2 regions of the Streptomyces sp. NPDC005863 genome follow, and region 1 is predicted to be linked to the other one. Evidence: riboswitches for the same ligand, from Rfam matches in the RefSeq annotation. Region 1 holds a riboswitch; the other holds the start of a gene.

Region 1 (7,036 bases):
CTTATCCGTAGCAGGCTCCCCTCCGTTTCTGCCCAACGGCTCGTAGCCATGCGAGCCTCAGCCCTACGGAGCATCGGGGGATGCACATGAACAGCGCTCCACACCTGCTCAATGAGGACCGCCCCGAGTACGAGCGGATCCTCGACGAGGCGCTGCGCAACGCACCTGACCGTCCCGAACTCGCCGCAGTAGGCCAGCGGCTCAACACCGAACAACTGCGCACCATGGCCCTGAACGCGACAGCACTGATCACGGCTGCGGCAGCGGCCGAGTACGCGCACTACGTGCAGGTTCGCGAGGAGTTGCGCGAACCTCGACCGACGTCCACATCGATCCGTGAAGGGAACGGACAGAGCGCCGCGGAGTCGGGCTCCGGCGGCCTCAGCCTCGCCACCACGATGGGCGAGGTGGCGGAACCGGCGGCAGCGGGAGCCGGGGCGATCGCCGTCGTCGCGGTCCTCGCACCCGTCCTCGCCGGGGCGGCCGCCGCGATCTTCCTGCTCGTCGGCTACATCCTGAAGATGCTCACCCCGGAGCCCGCCTTCGCGGACACCCTGCTCACGGTGGGCTGGCTGTTCGGCGCGCTCACCGCCGGGGGCATCCTGGTCGCGGCGGTCGGTCTGCTCCTGACCGCTCTGCGCAACGGCTCCACCTCGCTCCAGGCCGAACTGCACGGCGAGCGGTACGAGGAGGTCTCCCGCGCCAGAGAGGACTGGGGCCGGGCGCTCCTCGAACGCGGCGTCGTGCCGTTCCTCCGCGAGGCGCTGACCGACCCGGGCGCGGCTCCCGCCGCCCGGACGTCGGCGTCGGGTTCCGGGGCCGGGGCGGGCGCCTCCGGCGGTCACGGCCGGATGCCGCAACTCGGTTATCACCGGCCGGGGTTCAGCAGCCCGGAGGGTGGCCCGGCCGCGGGTTCGCGGCCGAGCTACTCGAGCCCCGACTTCTCCAGCCCCGATTTCGGCGGGCCCGACCACAAGCCGGAGTAGCGGGCCCGGGTCCGGGTCCGCTGTCGAAGTGTCGCCGCCGGCGAATGGCGAGCGGTGACGCTCGGGGAGGCGTCGTCCAGGTCGGACGCGCAGGGGAGGCGCGCCGACGGCGACAGGACGACGACGCCAGGTGGGCGGTTTGCCCTGCGCAGGCCGCGGTGGGCGTGGTGGAACGTGGTGGGACGCCACCGGCCGGGTGCCGGTGGCGTTCCGTTGCGGCTGCCGCGTCCGTTGCGGCTGCCTCGTCTCTTGCGGCTGCCTCGTCCCTTGCGGCCGGCCCGCCCGCGCGGTCGGTCAGTCGGCGATCGGCAGGTAGACCCGGTTGCCCGCCGCCACGAACTCCTTGGACTTCTGCTCCATCCCCGCCTCGATGTCCGCCTCACCGAGATCGCCGCCGTGCTGACGCCGGATGTCCTGCGAGATCTTCATGCTGCAGAACTTCGGCCCGCACATCGAGCAGAAGTGCGCCGTCTTGGCGGGCTCGGCCGGCAGCGTCTCGTCGTGGAACTCCCGTGCCGTGACCGGGTCGAGGGCCAGATTGAACTGGTCCTCCCAGCGGAACTCGAAGCGCGCGTCCGAGAGCGCGTCGTCCCAGTCCTGCGCGCCCGGATGCCCCTTGGCGAGGTCCGCCGCGTGCGCCGCGATCTTGTACGTGATGACACCGGTCTTCACGTCGTCCCGGTTGGGCAGGCCCAGGTGCTCCTTGGGGGTGACGTAACAGAGCATCGCCGTGCCCCACCAGCCGATCATCGCGGCGCCGATGCCGGAGGTGATGTGGTCGTAGGCGGGCGCGATGTCCGTGGTCAGCGGGCCGAGCGTGTAGAACGGCGCCTCCTCGCAGATCTCCTGCTGAAGGTCGATGTTCTCCTTGATCTTGTGCATCGGGACGTGCCCGGGGCCCTCGATCATCGTCTGTACGTTGTGACGCTTGGCGATCGTGTTGAGTTCCCCGAGCGTCCTGAGCTCGGCGAACTGCGCCTCGTCGTTGGCGTCCGCGATCGAACCGGGCCGCAGCCCGTCACCCAGCGAGTACGTCACGTCGTACGCCGCGAGGATCTCGCAGAGCTCCTCGAAGTGCTCGTAGAGGAAGCTCTCCTTGTGGTGCGCCAGACACCAGGCCGCCATGATCGAACCGCCGCGCGAGACGATGCCGGTCTTGCGGCGCGCGGTGAGCGGCACGTACGGAAGGCGCACTCCCGCGTGCACCGTCATGTAGTCCACGCCCTGCTCGGCCTGCTCGATGACCGTGTCCTTGTAGATCTCCCAGGTCAGCTCCTCGGCCTTGCCGTCGACCTTCTCCAGGGCCTGGTAGAGCGGCACGGTGCCGATCGGCACGGGGGAGTTGCGCAGGACCCACTCGCGGGTGGTGTGGATGTTGCGGCCGGTGGACAGATCCATGACCGTGTCGGCGCCCCACTTGGTCGCCCACGTCATCTTGTCCACCTCCTCCTCGATGGACGAGGTGACCGCGGAGTTCCCGATGTTGGCGTTCACCTTCACCAGGAACTTCTTGCCGATGATCATCGGCTCGATCTCCGGGTGGTTGACGTTCGCCGGGATCACCGCGCGCCCCGCGGCGACCTCCGCCCGCACGACCTCGGGGTCGAGGTTCTCGCGGATCCCGATGAACTCCATCTCGGGCGTGATCTCGCCGCGGCGCGCGTACGCGAGCTGCGTCACCGCCTGCCCCTCGCGGGCGCGGCGCGGCTGACGGGGGCGGCCGGGGAAGACCGCGTCGAGGTTCTTGAGGCCACCTCGCGGTGAGGTGTGCTTGAGCCCGTCGTCCTCGGGCCGGGGCGGCCGTCCGACGTACTCCTCGGTGTCGCCGCGGGCGATGATCCAGTTCTCCCGCAGCGGCGGCAGACCGCGGCGGACGTCGGTCTCGGCCGACGGGTCGGTGTACGGACCTGAGGTGTCGTACAGGGTGACGGCCTTGCCGTTGGTCAGGTGCACCTGGCGGACCGGCACGCGCAGGTCGGGGCGCGAACCCTCGACATACGCCTTGTGCCAGCCGATGGACTTCCCGGCCTCGTCAGCTGCGGCGGTGCTGTTGTCGCTGCTGGAGGCAGGCGTGCGTGCGTCCGATGTGGTCATGAGACCTACTCCCTACGCCGGCATTACCCGGTAACAGGTTCGGCGGTCGACGCAGCGGATCCCGTACGGCTCGTGCACATTCGTGCCGTTTCGTACGGAGGTCAGCGCCCTCTCAGCCCGGTGCTCCGAGCTCCCGCGATTGCAAAGGTGGCTCCACGCTAGCGTCATGTCGGGCGCGCTGAACAGAGGGCCCCCTCCGTTCTTGCGATGATCGGGCAGTGACCACCACAGAGCCGCCGCTCCCGCCGCCCTCTCACCCCCCATCCGGACACCCCGCCCCCGTCCCACCCTCCGACCGTCACGCCACGCCCCCTGAACACGGTCACGGCGTGCACGGCAACGGAGATCATGGCGGGCATGGAGACGGCGGTCACGGCGGTCACGGCAACGGAGGTCACGGCCACTCGCACAGTCACGGTCCGGCCGCCCCCGTCTCCCAGCATCTGCGCAAGGTCATCGCCGCGATCCTGATCCCCTTCGCCGCCGCGGTCGTCGTGGGCCTGGCGGTGCTGTGGCCGGGAGGCACACCCGGGCACGAGCGCACCGGCGTCGGCTTCGACCGGCAGACCCAGTCGGCGAAGGTCACGAAGATGCAGGAGCTCCCCTGCAAGGACCTCAACCCCTCGCAGACCCCGCCGAACGGCGACACCTCCACCGCCGAAGGCCAGTCCGCGCAGTCCCGGGCGGCGGGCACCTGCAAGCGGGCCACGGTCGAGGTCACCAGCGGCGACGACACGGGCCGCACCTTCACCGAGATCATCCAGCCGGACTCCCCCCGGCAACTGAAACAGGGTCAGAAGGTGGTGGTCGCCTACGAACCCAAGGCCCCCGAAGGCCTCCAGTACTCCGTCACCGACGTGAACCGCAAGCTCCCTATGGCGCTGCTCGCCGGCATCTTCGCCCTCGCCGTCGTCGTGGTGGGCCGGCTGCGCGGCGTGATGGCCCTGGTCGCCCTCGCCATCAGCTTCCTGGTGCTCACCTTCTTCATCCTGCCGGCCATCCTGCAGGGCTCGAACCCGCTGGTGGTGGCGGTGATCGGGGCGAGCGCCATCATGCTGATCGCGCTCTATCTCTGCCACGGCCTCACGGCCCGTACGTCGGTCGCGGTGCTCGGCACGCTCATCTCCCTCCTCCTGATCGGTTTTCTCGGCTCCCTCTTCATCGGCTGGGCCTCGCTGACCGGCAACACGGACGACAACACCGGCCTCATCCATGGCCTGTACCCGTCCATCGACATGAGCGGCCTCCTCCTCGCGGGCGTCATCATCGGCTCGCTCGGCGTCCTCGACGACGTGACGGTCACCCAGACCTCCGCCGTCTGGGAACTGCATCAGGCCAACCCGACGATGGGCTGGCGCGGCCTCTACCGGGCGGGCATCCGCATCGGCCGCGACCACATCGCCTCGGTCGTCAACACCCTCGTCCTCGCCTACGCGGGCGCCGCGCTGCCCCTCCTTCTGCTCTTCTCCATCGCCCAGTCCAGTGTGGGCACGGTGGCCAACAGCGAATTGGTCGCCGAGGAGATCGTGCGTACCCTCATCGGCTCGATCGGCCTGGTCGCCTCGGTGCCGGTGACAACCGCGCTGGCCGCCCTGGTCGTCTCGGCGGACCGCACATCCGGCTCGGGGAGCGGTGCGGCCTCCGGGCTGGGTGTCGGTACCGGGGGTGGTGGTGCCGGGGGTGGTGGTGGTGCTGGGGGTGTAGGTGCCGGGGGTGGGGCTGGTGCGGGTGTTGGGGCTGGTGCGGGTGTCGGGTCGGGCGTGGGTGCCGGTGTTCCGCGACCCTCACGTGGCGGCAAGGGACGTCGCCGTAAGCGCTGACCATTTCGCGCCAATCCCGATGCCATGAAATGCACCAAAATGCCACCTGGACCGCGCAGTTGACCTAGAAGTCAGCCTGCGTTCTGCTCCTCGGCGAGGATCCTGTCGAGCGCCTCGTCGAGATGCGTGTCGAAGCCGGCGAGCGCCCGCTCCTGTCCGAGCGGCACCAGCTTGTCCGTGCGGTCGAGAAAGGCGAGCAGCGGCGGGATACCCACCCGGAACAGCGCCTGGTCCGCGCCGACCTGAAGCCTGATCAGCGCCTCGTCGAGCTTCGTGGAGTCGGTGGGCTCCACCCGTACGTCGCCTTCCCCGCTCGGCCTGCCCACTCCGTCGATCAGCAGCTCCCGCCCGAACGTCCAGGTCACCGGGGCGTCCCCCGGCAGATGGAACGTCAGCCGCACGGCATAGGGGTCGTCGATCTCGTAGTACAGCTCCACCGGGATGCGGAATGACAGCTCCTCGGACACAAGGAAGCTCATCATGACCTCTGCCTGAACCGTCTCGCCCATCCCGACCTACCCCGTCGCATCGCCCGCAAGGAGCCAGGAACCAACTTCCCGACACCCCTGGCATCTTGCTCAAAGTGCGCGACAGATCACAAGGAGTGAGTTTTCAGATGCTGATAGAGAAGGCGAGTGTCCCTAGTAGCTTTCCGATCTCACGCTGCAACCGGTTGGCCGCGGGCAGCAGCCGCTCGGCTTGATAGGAGGGAACCGAAATGGCCATGGTCGCCGCGGTGTCTCCGACCGTGATCGGGATCGCCGCACAGACCGTGCCGAGCGCGTACTCCTGCCGCTCCACCACGGGCCGCATTCGTTCCCGCGCGTCGAGCCGCCGGACGAACGCACGGTCGTCGCGCACCGAATAGGGCGTGATCGACTGCACGGGATACCGGTCGAGATGGTCCTTGCGTGCCGCGTCGTCCAGCTGACCCAGCAGGCACTGACCGATCGCGTGGGCGTGGCCCGTCTCCCGGAAGTCCGCCCACTCCTCGACGGCCGGATTTCCCGGGGTGTCCGCGACGGCGACGACGTCGATCTCACCCTCGCGGTAGACGGCGAAGTACACGGGGACGCCGATGGTGTCCCGCCAGTGTGCCAATGCCTTCTCGATGGCTCCGCGCCGATTCTGCTGGGCCCCGCTTCCGCCCAGCCGCTCGGCCGCCTCGCCGAGCACGAACACTCCTCTCTCCCTGCGCAGATAGCCCTCGTGGGCCAGCGTGCGCAACAAGTGGTACGCGGTGGGCAGGGCGAGACCTGCCTCCCGGGCCAACTGCTTCGCGGGCGCCCCGCCTTGATGCGATGCGGCGGATTCCAGGAGTCGCATCGCCCGCTGCACGGAGCCGATGAGGGTCGGCCCGACGGCGACGGCAGTGGCAGCCTCGTCGGACGGTGAGGTGACGGCATCAACAACCGGCGGCAGGGTGTTGTCGACCGCGTCCAAGGTGCACTCCCGAAGCGCGTGAAGGGTCCGCCCGTGCCCGGAGTAGCGAGGGAGGGGCCGTGCACGTGCGCCCGGCCGCGGATATCGAGCCCGCGTCGGATTCCGGACTCTAATCCTTGGCCTTCGCCCTACGGAGCCGCACGGGAAAACTTCCCCCGCCCGAGGGAACCGCCACGGAAACCGGGCGTCGGGACGAGCCGAAGATCACCAGTCGCTGCGGGACGAAGACGAGCCGGATATGAACTTCCGTACGACATAGATGAGTCCACCGACCAGGGCTACGAATATCAGCGCCTTGAAGAGCAGGGTGACCACGAATCCGACCACGGCCGCTATCACTCCGCCGAACACGACGAGTGCGATGACGGGTATGGCCACCCACTTCACCCACCACGGCATTCCCGCAAAGATCTCCTTCGCTGCCATCGTCCTTACCTCTCTCTGCTCTGTCCGCGCTTCCGCGCTCTGTCCGCACTTCGCGCTCTTCGCCTCGGTGCGGTTTCTGAATCTCCGCAGGTTCCTGGCGTCTTGCATTCGATGCTAGGGCGCCGAAGGGCTCAACGGGGGCCTCGGACCCCTTGCCGTCCCCTGATCCGACCCTGAGGGAACCCCGAGGTCGCAGCCCTGATGACGTCAGCCCGCAGACGGAGATCCCGCAGCGGATTCGCGCGGGAAGCTCCGCGCAGAGGGGGC
Region 2 (7,036 bases), on a different contig from region 1:
CGTCAAGAAGCTCCGTGAGCTCACGGGCGCCGGCATGATGGACTGCAAGAAGGCGCTCGACGAGGCCGAGGGCGACGTCGACAAGGCCGTCGAGGCGCTCCGCATCAAGGGCCAGAAGGGCGTCGCCAAGCGCGAGGGCCGTTCCGCCGAGAACGGCGCCGTGGTCTCCCTCATCGCCGACGACAACACCTCCGGTGTCATCGTCGAGCTGAAGTGCGAGACGGACTTCGTCGCCAAGGGCGACAAGTTCCAGGCCGTCGCGAACAACCTCGCCGCCCACATCGCCAAGACCTCCCCGGCCGACCTCGAGGCGCTGCTCGCCTCCGAGATCGAGGCCGGCAAGACCGTCCAGGCGTACGTCGACGAGGCCAACGCCAACCTCGGCGAGAAGATCGTCCTGGACCGCTTCGCGCAGTTCTCGGGCGCGTACGTCGCCGCGTACATGCACCGCACGATGCCCGACCTGCCCCCGCAGATCGGTGTCCTCGTCGAGCTCGACAAGGCCGACGCCGACGTGGCCAAGGGCATCGCCCAGCACATCGCCGCCTTCGCGCCGAAGTACCTCTCCCGCGAGGACGTCCCGGCGGACGTCGTCGAGTCGGAGCGTCGCGTCGCCGAGGAGACCACGCGCGCCGAGGGCAAGCCCGAGGCCGCCCTCCCGAAGATCGTCGAGGGTCGCGTCAACGGCTTCTTCAAGGAGGCCACCCTCCTCGGCCAGCCGTACGCGCTGGACAACAAGAAGTCGGTCGAGAAGGTTCTCGCCGAGGCCGGTGTCACCCTGAAGCGCTTCTCGCGCATCAAGGTCGGCATCTGAGTCCGTACCGCGATCGACGGTAGACCCCGCTAGGGTCGACAGCGGTCGCCCGCGCACGGTCCTCGTGTGCGACGTACGACCGCAGGATCTGACGAGGAGGCCACTGCCGAGCATGGGATGCGAACGACACCCCCGCCGGCAGTGGCCTTCTTCGCATGTGTGCCAAGTAAGAGAAGCGAGAACCACATGACCACCAAGGCCGACTCGAAGAGTGACGACGACAAAGTTGCCGGACGCTTTCTGCTGAAGCTCTCCGGCGAGGCGTTCGCCGGTGGAGGCGGCCTCGGGGTCGACCCCGACGTGGTGCACGCCATCGCCCGTGAGATCGCGGCGGTCGTACGGGACGGCGCGCAGGTCGCCGCCGTCATCGGCGGCGGCAACTTCTTCCGCGGCGCCGAGCTCCAGCAGCGCGGCATGGACCGGGCCCGCTCGGACTACATGGGCATGCTCGGCACCGTCATGAACTGCCTCGCCCTGCAGGACTTCCTGGAGAAGGAAGGCATCGACTGCCGCGTCCAGACCGCCATCACGATGGGCCAGGTCGCGGAGCCGTACATCCCGCTGCGTGCCGTGCGCCACCTGGAGAAGGGCCGTGTGGTCATCTTCGGTGCGGGCATGGGCATGCCGTACTTCTCCACCGACACCACCGCCGCGCAGCGCGCCCTGGAGATCGGCGCCGAGGCGCTGCTCATGGGCAAGAACGGCGTGGACGGGGTCTACGACTCCGACCCCAGGACCAACCCGGACGCGGTGAAGTACGACGCGCTCGGCTACGGCGAGGTCATCACCCAGGACCTGAAGGTCGCCGACATGACCGCGATCACGCTGTGCCGGGACAACAAGCTGCCCATCCTGGTCTTCGAGCTGCTCTCCGAGGGCAATATCGCCCGGGCCGTCAAGGGTGAGAAGATCGGCACACTCGTGGGCGACCAGGGAAGCCGGGCCTGACCCCAGGGACCTGGGCCTGCCTCAAGCGACGGGCGCGAGACGTCACTTGAGAGGGATGGACAAAGCCCTGCCGGTCGGACACCGTGCAGGAAAGAGACGCGACGCAGCCGGCCGCCCCGTGCTAGCCGGGCCTACTCAAGACACGCAGGAGCAAGTGGTGATCGAAGAGACCCTCCTCGAGGCCGAGGAGAAGATGGAGAAGGCCGTCGTGGTCGCCAAGGAGGACTTCGCCGCGATCCGCACCGGCCGTGCGCACCCGGCGATGTTCAACAAGATCGTGGCGGACTACTACGGCGCGCTGACGCCGATCAACCAGCTGGCCTCGTTCTCGGTGCCCGAGCCGCGGATGGCCGTGGTGACCCCGTTCGACAAGAGCGCGCTGCGCAACATCGAGCAGGCGATCCGCGACTCCGACCTCGGCGTCAACCCGAGCAACGACGGCAACATCATCCGGGTGACGTTCCCCGAGCTGACCCAGGACCGCCGCAAGGAGTTCATCAAGGTCGCCAAGACCAAGGCCGAGGACTCCAAGATCTCGATCCGTTCGATCCGTCGCAAGGCCAAGGAGGCCCTCGACAAGGCGATCAAGGACGGCGACATCGGCGAGGACGAGGGCCGCCGCGGCGAGAAGGAGCTCGACGACACCACCGCGAAGTACGTCACGCAGGTGGACGAGCTGCTCAAGCACAAGGAAGCCGAGCTGCTCGAAGTCTGAGGCTCGAGTCCGAGGAATCAGGGAACCGATTCGTGAACGACTCTTCCTGGGGGGCGCCGCCCAGAGCCGGGTATTGGGGGCCGCCCGACCAGGGACCCGGTCAGGGGGCGACCCCGCCAGGTCCCGCGTACGATGCGCAGGACGCGCTGTTTCCGTCCGAGACGCAGCCCATGCCCATCGTGCCCGACGTACCCGTGACCGGCTCACACCAGGACGACGGCCGGGGGGCCACTCGGACGGGCGGCCCCCTGTACCGTGACGAGCCCTCGCAGGAGCCCATGCCCAGCGCACCACAGCCGCAGCCGGCCCCGGCCGCCCCGCAGAAGAAGAGCGCGGGCCGCGACCTCGGGGCGGCCATAGGAGTCGGTGTGGGACTCGGCGCGGTGATCGTCGCGTCGCTGTTCATCGTGAAGGCCGTCTTCATCGGCGTCATAGCGGTGGCCGTCGTCGTCGGCCTCTGGGAGCTCACCTCGCGGCTCGAGGAGCGCAAGGGCATCAAGGCGCCGCTCGTGCCGCTCGCGGTGGGTGGCGCGGCGATGGTCGTCGCCGGTTACGTGCGCGGGGCCGAGGGTGCGTGGGTCGCGATGGCCCTCACCGCGCTCGCGGTCCTCGTCTGGCGGATGACCGAGCCGCCCGAGGGCTATCTGAAGGACGTCACGGCGGGGGTCTTCGCGGCCTTCTACGTCCCGTTCCTCGCGACGTTCGTGGCGCTGATGCTCACCGCCGACGACGGCCCGTACCGGGTGCTCACCTTCCTGCTCCTGACCGTGGTCAGCGACACGGGGGCGTACGCGATCGGCTGGCGCTTCGGCAAGCACAAGCTGGCGCCGCGCATCAGCCCCGGCAAGACCCGCGAGGGCCTGGTCGGCGCGGTCACCTTCGCGATGGCGGCGGGCGCGCTCTGTCTGCAGTTCCTCATCGACGACGGCGCCTGGTGGCAGGGCCTGGTGATCGGCTTCGCGGTCGCGGCGAGCGCGACGCTCGGTGACCTCGGCGAGTCGATGATCAAGCGGGACCTCGGCATCAAGGACATGGGCACGCTGCTGCCGGGCCACGGCGGCATCATGGACCGCCTGGACTCGCTCCTTCCGACGGCGCCCGTGGTGTGGCTGCTGCTCGTTCTCTTTGTCGGGTCAGGCTGAGGTGCACATCGTCTGACCTGCGTGTTCGTGGGTGAGGGGTCCGTTGTCCACAGGGCGGCGGGCCCCTCCTCGTATGTCTGCGACACTGGAAGGACCATGCCTGTACCCGGAGAACTCACCTTCGTCGCGCCCCGCGGAGCCAAGAAGCCGCCGCGGCACCTCGCCGACCTCACGCCCGCCGAGCGGAAGGAAGCCGTCGCCGCCACCGGCGAGAAGCCGTTCCGCGCCAAGCAGCTCTCGCAGCACTACTTCTCGCGGTATGCGCACGACCCGGCCGAGTGGACCGACATCCCGGCCGGGGCGCGCGAGAAGCTGCGGGAGGCGCTGCTGCCCGATCTGATGTCCGTGGTGCGGCACATCAGCTGTGACGACGACACGACCCGCAAGACGCTCTGGCGGCTCTTCGACGGGACGCTCGTCGAGTCCGTCCTGATGCGCTACCCGGACCGGGTCACCATGTGCATCAGCTCCCAGGCGGGCTGCGGCATGAACTGCCCGTTCTGCGCCACCGGACAGGCCGGCCTGGACCGGAACCTGTCGACCGGCGAGATCGTGCACCAGATCGTGGACGGCATGCGGGCGCTGCGGGACGGCGAGATCCCGGGCGGGCCCGCGCGGCTCTCCAACATCGTCTTCATGGGCATGGGCGAGCCGCTGGCCAACTACAACCGGGTGACCGGCGCGATCCGCCGGCTCACCGACCCGGAGCCGGACGGCCTCGGCCTCTCGCAGCGCGGGATCACGGTGTCGACGGTGGGGCTCGTGCCCGCCATCCACCGGCTCTCCGACGAGGGCTTCAAGTGCCGCCTCGCGATCTCGCTGCACGCGCCGGACGACGAGCTGCGCGACACCCTCGTCCCGGTGAACACGCGCTGGCAGGTGCGCGAGGTGCTCGACGCGGGCTGGGAGTACGCCGCGAAGTCGGGCCGTCGCCTCTCCATCGAGTACGCGCTGATCAGGGACATCAACGACCAGGCATGGCGTGGTGACCGGCTCGGGCGGATGCTCAAGGGCAAGCCGGTGCACGTCAACCTGATCCCGCTGAACCCGACGCCGGGCTCGAAGTGGACCGCCTCGCGGCCCGAGGACGAGAAGGCGTTCGTGGAGGCCATCGCCGCCCATGGCGTGCCGGTCACCATCCGGGACACCCGGGGCCAGGAGATCGACGGAGCGTGCGGCCAGCTCGCCGCGGCCGAGAGGTAGTCTGACGGGCGTGCGGGCGTACGCCTCGTACACACATCTGCATATTCCGACAGGGGAGCGCCACAGCGCTGAGAGTGCGGCACCTTGGACAGGTGGGCCGCAGACCCTCTGAACCTCGCCCAGGTCATTCTGGGTAGGAAGTTCGGGCATCACTCAAGCTGTAGCGTCCTGCCCGCGTGCCCCCGGCCCGCGGGCAGGGCCGCGTCTCTTCCTGGTCACCCAGGAGGAAATCCAGTGAGCACCACCAAGAAGGTCACGTCCACCGCGGTGGCGGTGGGCATCGGGCTCGTCGCCCTCTCCGCGTGCGGCAGCTCCGACGGCGGGTCGGGGAAGACCGACTCCAAGACCGTCACCCTCGTCAGCCACGACTCCTTCAACGTCTCCAAGGACGTGCTGAAGGACTTCGAGAAGCGGTCCGGGTACAAGGTCAGGGTCCTGAAGGACGGCGACGCGGGCGCCGCCGTGAACAAGGCGATCCTCTCCAAGGACAACCCGCAGGGCGACGTCTTCTTCGGCGTCGACAACACCCTGCTGTCGCGGGCGCTCGACAACGGGCTCTTCCAGCCGTACGAGGCCAAGGGCGCGGAGAAGATCAAGCCGGAGTTCCGCGTCGACGGGGACAAGCACCGGGTCACGCCCGTCGACAGCGGCGACATCTGCGTGAACTACGACAAGAAGTACTTCGCCGACAAGAAGCTGGCGCCGCCGAAGTCCTTCGAGGACCTGACGAAGCCCGCGTACAAGAACCTGCTCGTCACCGAGAACACCTCGACGTCGTCGCCCGGCCTCGGCTTCCTGCTCGGCACCGCCGCGAAGTACGGCGACCAGGGCTGGGAAGGCTACTGGAAGAAGCTCAAGGCCAACGGCGTCAAGGTCGTCGACGGCTGGGAGCAGGCCTACAACGAGGAGTTCTCCGGGTCGGCCGGCGGCAAGAAGGCCAAGGGCGACCGGCCGCTCGTCGTCTCCTATGCCTCCTCGCCGCCCGTCGAGGTGCTCTACGGGAAGCCGCAGCCCAAGGAGGCGCCGACCGGCGTCGCCACCGGCACCTGCTTCCGTCAGGTGGAGTACGCGGGCCTGCTCAGCCACGCGGGCAACACCAAGGGCGGCAAGGCGCTCCTGGACTTCCTCGCGGGCCGGAAGTTCCAGGAGGACATGCCGCTGAACATGTTCGTGAACCCGGTGCGCGAGGGCGCGAAGCTGCCCGCGCTCTTCACCGAGCACGGCGTCACGGTCGACAAGCCGCAGACCATGGATCCGAAGAAGATCGCCGACAATCGCGAGCCGTGGATCAAGTCGTGGACCTCGCTCGTACTGAAGTAGCGGCCAAGGCGAAGCCCCGCGAGGGCGCCGGCCCGGGGAGTGCGGCGCGGCTCGGCCTGATGGCCCTGCCCGTCGCGTTCTTCGCGCTCTTCTTCGCCTACCCGGTCACGGCGATCGTCGCGCGCGGGCTGCACATCGACGGCGGCTGGCGGTTCGGCCGGATCGTGGACGTCCTCGGGCAGTCCGACATCCGGCACGTGCTGTGGTTCACCACCTGGCAGGCGCTCGCCTCGACCGCGCTCACGCTGCTGATCGCGCTCCCCGGCGCGTACGTCTTCGCGCGCTTCGACTTCCCCGGCAAGCAGGTGCTGCGGGCGGTCGTCACCGTGCCGTTCGTGCTGCCCACGGTCGTCGTCGGGACCGCGTTCCTCGCGCTGATCGGGCGCGGCGGGCTCTTCGACGAGCTGTGGGGGGTGCGTCTGGACACCACGGTCTGGGCGATCCTCCTCGCGCACGTCTTCTTCAACTACGCGGTCGTCGTGCGCACCGTCGGCGGGCTCTGGTCCCAGCTCGACCCGCGCCAGGAGGAGGCCGCGCGGATGCTCGGCGCCTCGCGCTGGACGGCGTGGCGGACGGTGACGCTCCCCGCCCTTGGCCCCGCGGTGGCCGCCGCCGCGCTCATGGTCTTCCTCTTCACCTTCACCTCATTCGGCGTCGTGCAGATCCTCGGCGGACCCGCGTACTCGACGCTCGAAGTGGAGATCTACCGGCAGACCGCCCAGCTCCTCGACCTGCCGACGGCGGCCGTCCTGACCATCGTGCAGTTCGTGGCGGTGGGCCTGATCCTCGCCATCCACGCGTGGACGGTGCGGCGGCGCGAGAGCGCGCTGAAGCTCGTCGACGCCTCGGCGGTGGCGCGCCGTCCGCGCGGCGCCGGACAGTGGACGCTGCTCG

What was found. Region 1 has a riboswitch for thiamine pyrophosphate ahead of thiC (phosphomethylpyrimidine synthase ThiC). Riboswitches for the same ligand answer to the same signal wherever they lie in the genome.
Region 2: it holds a riboswitch for thiamine pyrophosphate, as region 1 does, so the genes downstream of both, ACFYO9_RS00435 (thiamine ABC transporter substrate-binding protein) here and thiC (phosphomethylpyrimidine synthase ThiC) in region 1, are expected to answer to the same signal.

The regions. Positions count from the first base shown of each region.
Region 1 is NZ_JBIAII010000007.1:247,298-254,333, reverse strand. Features, by position in the region: gene ACFYO9_RS24930 (hypothetical protein) at 81-986, shown strand; gene thiC (phosphomethylpyrimidine synthase ThiC) at 1,281-3,080, opposite strand; TPP riboswitch at 3,073-3,227, opposite strand; gene ACFYO9_RS24920 (YibE/F family protein) at 3,299-4,900, shown strand; gene ACFYO9_RS24915 (SsgA family sporulation/cell division regulator) at 4,972-5,409, opposite strand; gene ACFYO9_RS24910 (IclR family transcriptional regulator) at 5,513-6,238, opposite strand; gene ACFYO9_RS24905 (DUF5326 family protein) at 6,548-6,769, opposite strand.
Region 2 is NZ_JBIAII010000001.1:116,109-123,144, reverse strand. Features, by position in the region: gene tsf (translation elongation factor Ts) at 1-814, shown strand, start outside; gene pyrH (UMP kinase) at 1,001-1,762, shown strand; gene frr (ribosome recycling factor) at 1,920-2,477, shown strand; gene ACFYO9_RS00445 (phosphatidate cytidylyltransferase) at 2,510-3,619, shown strand; gene rlmN (23S rRNA (adenine(2503)-C(2))-methyltransferase RlmN) at 3,716-4,822, shown strand; TPP riboswitch at 4,864-4,980, shown strand; gene ACFYO9_RS00435 (thiamine ABC transporter substrate-binding protein) at 5,057-6,142, shown strand; gene ACFYO9_RS00430 (ABC transporter permease) at 6,118-7,036, shown strand, end outside.